Regions from separate parts of the Variovorax sp. P4_D9 genome, predicted to be linked through region 2. Evidence: riboswitches for the same ligand, from Rfam matches in the RefSeq annotation. Region 2 holds a riboswitch; each other region holds the start of a gene.
The links. A riboswitch is a leader RNA that binds a small molecule or an ion and turns the genes downstream of it on or off. The one in region 2 is predicted to bind glycine.
Positions count from the first base shown of each region.

Region 1: another riboswitch for glycine. It lies ahead of AC1DY5_RS15185 (FAD-dependent oxidoreductase); the one in region 2 lies ahead of hyi (hydroxypyruvate isomerase).
Region 3: another riboswitch for glycine. It lies ahead of gcvT (glycine cleavage system aminomethyltransferase GcvT); the one in region 2 lies ahead of hyi (hydroxypyruvate isomerase).

Region 1 covers NZ_JBFUIU010000117.1:3,036-5,292, reverse strand. Annotated here, with positions in the region: gene AC1DY5_RS15190 (helix-turn-helix domain-containing protein) at 1-723, shown strand, start outside; glycine riboswitch at 861-968, shown strand; gene AC1DY5_RS15185 (FAD-dependent oxidoreductase) at 1,048-2,257, shown strand, end outside.
Region 2 covers NZ_JBFUIU010000048.1:21,255-23,511, forward strand. Annotated here, with positions in the region: gene AC1DY5_RS08050 (ABC transporter substrate-binding protein) at 1-547, opposite strand, end outside; glycine riboswitch at 711-792, shown strand; glycine riboswitch at 794-900, shown strand; gene hyi (hydroxypyruvate isomerase) at 980-1,747, shown strand; gene AC1DY5_RS08060 (2-hydroxy-3-oxopropionate reductase) at 1,763-2,257, shown strand, end outside.
Region 3 covers NZ_JBFUIU010000137.1:9,203-11,459, reverse strand. Annotated here, with positions in the region: partial or broken gene dctP (TRAP transporter substrate-binding protein DctP) at 1-137, shown strand, start outside; partial or broken gene AC1DY5_RS16805 (TRAP transporter large permease) at 257-1,180, shown strand; glycine riboswitch at 1,217-1,315, shown strand; glycine riboswitch at 1,331-1,439, shown strand; gene gcvT (glycine cleavage system aminomethyltransferase GcvT) at 1,489-2,257, shown strand, end outside.

The DNA.
Region 1 (2,257 bases), on a different contig from region 2:
GTCGACCTGGTCAATGCCCTCAAGAACGAACTCAAGTCCGCCCACATGACCTATGCCGACCTGGCCAAGGCGCTCGACATGGCGGAGTCCAGCGTCAAGCGGATGCTGGCCAAGGGTGACATGCCGCTGACCCGGGTCGACGCCATTTGCCGGGCCCTCAAGATCGACTTCGCCGAGCTGGCGCGCCGGGTGGCGGACGCGCAGCCCCTGCTCAAGGAGCTCACGCTCGAGCAGGAGAAGGCGGTGGTCAAGGACAAGAAGCTGCTGCTGCTGGCGATCTGCGTGCTGAGCCAATGGACGCTGGAGCAGATCGTCGGCGCCTACCGCATCACCGAGGCCGAATGCATCGGCTACCTGGCACAGCTGGACCGGATCGGCATCATCGAGCTGCGGCCGCTGAACCGCTACCGCCTCAAGCTGGCCAAGACCTTCCGCTGGCGCCCGCACGGGCCGGTGATGGATTTCTTCCGCGAGAACGTGGTGCTCGACTACTACCGCGGTGGCTTCGACGGCCCGGCCGAGGGCCTGCTGCTGGTGCACGGATCGATCAGCAAGTCGCTGGCGCCGGCCTTCCTCGACCGGCTGCAGCGGGTGGCGCAGGACTTTGCGCAGCAGCACCAGACGGACCAGAAACTGACGCCCAAGGAACGCGAGGGCTACACCTTGCTGCTGGGCATGCGCAACTGGGAGTTCGAGCTGTTCACCCGCCTGCGCCGGGCCTGAACAACACGGAAACCGGTTTCCTCTATAAAATCTGGCCAGCAGAAAAGCGGACGCTTCCGTCCCACCGATGGCGCAATCTCCCATGAACGCTCAGGTGAACCGCCAGAATCACGGTTCAAGCACTGCCTCAACGTAATCAATCGCCGACTGGAGAGTCACCACACCCAGTGGTGCACCGAAGGAGCAAACCCGTTGCCAGTGGCAGCGAGGTGAATCTCTCAGGTAACAGAGACAGGGGGAGCGGCAGTCTGAACCCCGGGTCTTGCCGCTTTTTACAGTAAGCGCTAACGCCCGCCGTTCATGCCCTCCCAAAAGGATACGGACATGCGCGTGGTTGTACTTGGCGCCGGCTTGCTCGGAGTGACCTCGGCCTACTATCTTCAACAACTCGGACACGAAGTGATCGTGGTCGACCGCCATGCGACGCCGGCGGCCAAGGCACGCGGCCTGGCGACCGCCGCACAGCCGCCTTCAGCGCATGCCGCATCGCCGCGGCGCGGCAAGAAGGTGTCCAGGCTGTGCAAGGGCATCCGTCGCGGCCTTGCCAGGCTGATGGACCGGGCGGTCGGCACGCCGGCCAAGCGCGACCCCCTCGATCAACTCGTGCGCCTGGCCGCGTACAGCCGCAAGAGCGCGCGCGCCTTGCGCGACGAAGCCGGTGTGCCCCAGGGCGGCTCGCGCTCGGCCGGCATGATGAATATCTACACCGATCCCGAGGCCTTCCGGGTCCGGATGGCCGGCGCCACGCACTGGTCCGGGCTCGGCTGCGAGGAACGGCTGCTGTCGGCCGACGAAGCCATCGACCTGGAGCCGGCGCTGAAGGCAATGCGCGGCAGGCTGGCCGGCGCGACCTACGCGCAGGAGGACCCCGGCCGCGATCCGGCGCAATTCGCCGCCAGCCTGGTGTTCCTGTGCCGCGCCGCCGGCGTGCGCTTCATGACCCGCCACACCGTGGTCTCGCTGAAGGAACGGGGCGGCCGCATCGACCATGTCGAATTGCTCGATGCCGCCGGCCGGCCGACCACCCTGAGAGGCCAAGCCTACGTGCTGGCGCTGGGCGCATCGAGCGTGCCGCACGCCGAAGACCTGGGCATCGACATGCCGCTGCGCTTCATGCGCGAATACATCGTCACGATGCCGATCCTGAACCCTTCGCTGACGCCGCGCATGCCCTTGTGCGACCGCCAGGGCAAGCTGCGCATCTCGCGGATCGAGACGCCGGCCGGCGACCAGCTGCGGATCCAGGCCGTCGTGCGGGCCGGGCTCGACGAAGAGGCCGAGCCCGACTCGGACCGCTTCCGGGCGATCGTGCGCCGCACCGAGATGCTGCTGCCCGGCGTCGCCGACGCCACCCGGGCCAGCTTCGATACCGCCATGCACGCAGCCAGCACCACCCGGCTGCCGATAATCGGCAAGACCCGGCTCCCCAACCTGTTCCTGAACACCGCACCCGGCACCCGAAGCTGGGTCCATGCCTGCGGCGCGGGCAAGTCGATCGCCCGCATCGTCAGCGGCCTCCGGCCCGAGCTCGACT
Region 2 (2,257 bases):
TGGGATCGTGCGTCTGTGCCCACTTCTGGCTCAGGATCGCCGAGCCGACCACGAACGGGCTGCCGAGGTTGAGCAGGAATCCAGCGTCCGGCTGCTTGAGTTTGAAGCGGACGCGCCGGTCGTCGAGCCTGATGACCGAGTCGAGCGACTTGAACCGGTCCTTGGCATAGGGCAGGCCGCGCTCGTTCAGGCGCTGGAAGGAGAACACCACGTCGTCGACAGACACTAGTGTGCCATCGGAGAACTTCACGCCGTCGCGCAGCGTGAATTCATAGCTTGTCTGCGCCGCATCGACCGACCATTTGCTGGCCAGCACCGGCGCGATCTTGCCGGACACGTCGGCTCGCACCAGGCCTTCGTACACCAACTGCCACATGTACCAAGTGCGAATCTGCGAGGACTGCGTGGGATCGAAAGTCTGCGGCACGACGTCCTCGGCGACGACCAGGCTCCCGCTCCTCGCGCCGGTGTCCTGCGCGGCACCGTACGACGCGGCCAGCATGCCCAAGGCGAAGATGCCGGCTATTCGGAAAGATCGAATACTCATCTGGATTCCTTCGGGCGAAACATCCGCGAAGTGCGGCTCGAATCTGCGACATGCAGAAGCTGCACGATAGGGCACCGCATCCAAAACAAAAACTAGCCGAACCTACATTCATCATTCAGTTGCGCTTACGACTCGCGGCCTTGCCGCGTGCTAACTTCAGGGCTTCCAGGAGTAGCTCGGACAGTACCTGTGMCGAGCTGCCGAAGGCGCATCACCCCGAGAACGCTCAGGCCCAAAGACTGGAAACCATGATCAACTGGAGAGTGCCGCGGACATCGGGTCTTCGTCCGCCGAAGGTGCAAGCTGCCCCCGAGGGTGGCGAATCTCTCAGGCAAAAGGACAGTGGGGCGGGCTGCCATCCAGGCGGTCCGTCCTGTCGCAGCCGCCCACCGCAATGGGGTCGCGACTGCATCAACCAACTAGAGAGTCACCATGCCCCGATTCGCCGCCAACCTCAGCATGCTCTTCACGGAGTTGCCTTTCATGGACCGCTTCACCGCCGCGCGCACGGCCGGCTTCGAAGCCGTTGAATACCTTTTCCCCTATGCCTATCCCAAGGACGAACTCGCAAGAGCGCTGCGGGAGAACGGCTTGAAGCAGGTGGTGCACAACCTGCCCGCCGGCGACTGGGAAGCCGGTGATCGCGGCATCGCTTGCCAACCCGAGCGCGTGGGCGAATTCCGCGAGGGCGTTGTCCAGTGCATCGAGTACGCGACCGCGCTCGGCTGTCCGCAAGTCAACTGCCTGGCCGGCAAGGTACCTGCCGGCGTGGAGCGCGAACACGCGCACACCACCTTCGTCGGCAACCTCCGTCACGCTGCCGAAGCGTTGAAGCGTGCCGGCATCCGGCTCTTGATCGAGCCGATCAACCCGTTCGACATTCCCGGCTTCTTCCTGACCCGTACGGACCAGGCCTTGGCCATCCTCGACGAGGTGGGTTCAGACAACCTTTTTGTGCAATACGACATTTACCATGCGCAGCGGGTGGAAGGCGAGTTGGGCGCGACGCTGCGCAGCCACCTGGACCGCATAGGCCACATCCAGTTGGCCGACAACCCCGGCCGCAACGAGCCCGGCACGGGCGAGATCAACTACCACTGGCTGCTCGGGCATATCGACGCGCTGGGCTACACCGGCACTATCGGCTGCGAATACAAGCCGCGCACCAGCACAGCCCAAAGTTTCGGCTGGATGAAATAGAGCCAAGGAAACCAATTGAACAAACCACCACTCAAGCTCGGCTTCATCGGCCTCGGCATCATGGGCACACCGATGGCGGGGCATCTTCTCAAAGCGGGCCACCTGCTGTTCGTCAACACGCGTGGCCGAGTGCCCCAGGAACTGGCCGATGCCGGCGCCACGATCTGCACCACCGCGGGCGGCGTGGCCGAGCGGGCCGACATCATCTTCATCATGGTGCCGGACACGCCCGACGTCGAAAAGGTCCTGTTTGGCGAGTACGGCGTCGCTTCGGACCTGACCAAGGGCAAGACCGTTGTCGACATGAGTTCGATCGATCCGATCGCCACCCGCGGGTTCGCCAAGCGGATACAAGCCCTGGGCTGCGACTATCTCGATGCGCCGGTGTCTGGCGGCGAAGTGGGCGCCAAAGCCGCCAGCCTGACCATCATGGTCGGCGGCGAGCCGCAAGCTTTCGAACACATCAAGCCCTTGTTCGAACTGATGGGAAAGAACATCACCCTGGTCGGC
Region 3 (2,257 bases), on a different contig from region 2:
ACGGCTTCCGCCACATGACCAATAGCAAGCGCGACATCGTCAAGCCGAGCGACGCCGCCGGACTGAAGATGCGCACGATGGAGAACAAGGTGCACATGGACGGCTACCGCACCTTCGGCATCCTGCCAACGCCCATGGGGCGTAGGCCGGCTTGAGCGCCTCGCGGAAGGCGTTGCCGTCGACTTTGCGCGTGACCTTCATGCCGTCCTTCTCGAGTTGGGCGATGCCATTGTTCTCGTCCTCGTTGACCTTCTTGATCAAGATGATGGACAAGGCCGGCTACGACCGCTCCTACGCCGCCGCYCTGACCGCATCGACGGCGATCGTCGGGCCCATCATCCCGCCTTCGATCATCATGATCATCTACGCGCTGCAGGACGACAACGTGTCGGTCGGCAGCCTGTTCGTGGCCGGGCTGCTGCCGGGCCTGCTGATCGCGGTGGAGATGTGCGCGGTCAACTTCCACGTCTCGAAGCAGCGCAACTACAAGGGCGACGGCGGCATGCCGCCGTGGCGCGAAGTGCTGCTGACCACCTGGAAGGCGATCCCCGCGATCCTGCTGCCGGTGGTGATCCTCGGCGGCATGCGGGCCGGCTGGTTCACGCCCACCGAGGCCTCGGTGGTGGCGGTGTTCTATGCGCTGGTGTGCGGCGAGTTCGTCTATCGCACGCTCGAATGGAAGGCGCTGCCCGACATCCTCTCGCGCTCCGCGCTGCTCTCGGCCTCGGTGCTGATCATCATCGGCCTGTCGGCCTCCTTCGCCTGGATCCTGACGATCGAGAACGTGCCCCAGACGCTGGCCGAGTGGCTGGTCGGCATGAACCTGTCGCCATGGATGTTCTTGATCATCGTCAACACCTTCCTGCTGCTGTTCGGCATCTTCATCGAGCCGCTGCCGGGGGTCATGGTGCTGGCGCCGATCCTGGCCCCCGTGGCGGTCAAGCTGGGCATCGAACCGATCCACTTCGCGATGATCGTGATCTACAACCTCACGCTCGGCATGATCACGCCGCCGGTCGGCGGGCTGCTGTTCGTCACCTGCAACGTGTCGCGGGTGCCGATGTCGCAGCTGGTGCGCGAGTTGGTGCCTTTCCTGTGGGCGCACGGCGCGGTGCTGCTGGTGCTCACCTTTCTGCCGGCGCTGAGCACCTGGCCGCCCCATTTGTGGGGATTCAAGTAGCGTTTCGCCTGCCGGGCGGTTGCGGATTCCCTTACACTCCACCGGTCAGGAGAGCGTCCCGCCGCGGTGGGGCCGCCGAAGGCGCAGGTCCCCCGAACCAAGGGCCCGAACGCTCAGGCAAAAGGACTGACAAGACGCCCCAAACCAGGGCGTTTCCTTGCTGGAGAGAGGCGGGACGTCATCAGGACGGCCGCCCACCGAAGGAGCAAACCCCGATCGTGGGGCGAATCTCTCAGGTAAAGCGGACAGCAGGGGTGGCCCATGGCTTCTCGTCATGGAACAAGCACTGCCCCTTTGGAGAACCGCCCTTGGCTGCCGCATCCGACGATCTGCTGAAGACCCCGCTCCACGGCCTGCACCTGGAGCTCGGCGCCCGCATGGTGCCCTTTGCCGGCTATGCCATGCCGGTGCAATACCCCACCGGCCTGATGGCCGAGCACAAGCACACGCGCGAAGCCGCGGGCCTGTTCGACATCTCCCACATGGGCCAGCTGCGCCTGGTCGGGCCCAATGCCGCCGCGGCCTTCGAAAGCCTGATGCCGGTCGACGTCATCGGGCTGGCGCCCGGCAAGCAGCGCTACGGGCTGCTGCTGAACGACGAGGGCGGCATCCTCGACGACCTGATGTTCTTCAACGAGGGCCACGATTCACTGTTCGTGATCGTCAACGGCGCCTGCAAGCAGGCCGACATCGCGCACATCCAGGCCCGGATCGGCCAGCGCTGCCAGGTGCTGCCGATGCCCGACCATGCGCTGCTCGCGCTCCAGGGCCCGCAGGCCGCGACCGCGCTGGCACGGCTGTCGCCCGGCGTCGAGCGCTTCGTCTTCATGACCGGCGGCACGGTGCAGATCGGCGGCATTCCGGCCTTCGTCACGCGCAGCGGCTACACCGGCGAAGACGGCTTCGAGATCTCGGTCGCCGCCACCGATGCCGAGGCGCTGGCCCGCCTGCTGCTGGCCCAGTCCGAGGTCAAGCCGATCGGCCTGGGGGCGCGCAATTCGCTGCGGCTCGAGGCCGGGCTGTGCCTGTACGGCAACGACATCGACGAGAGCACCACGCCGGTCGAGGCCGCGCTGA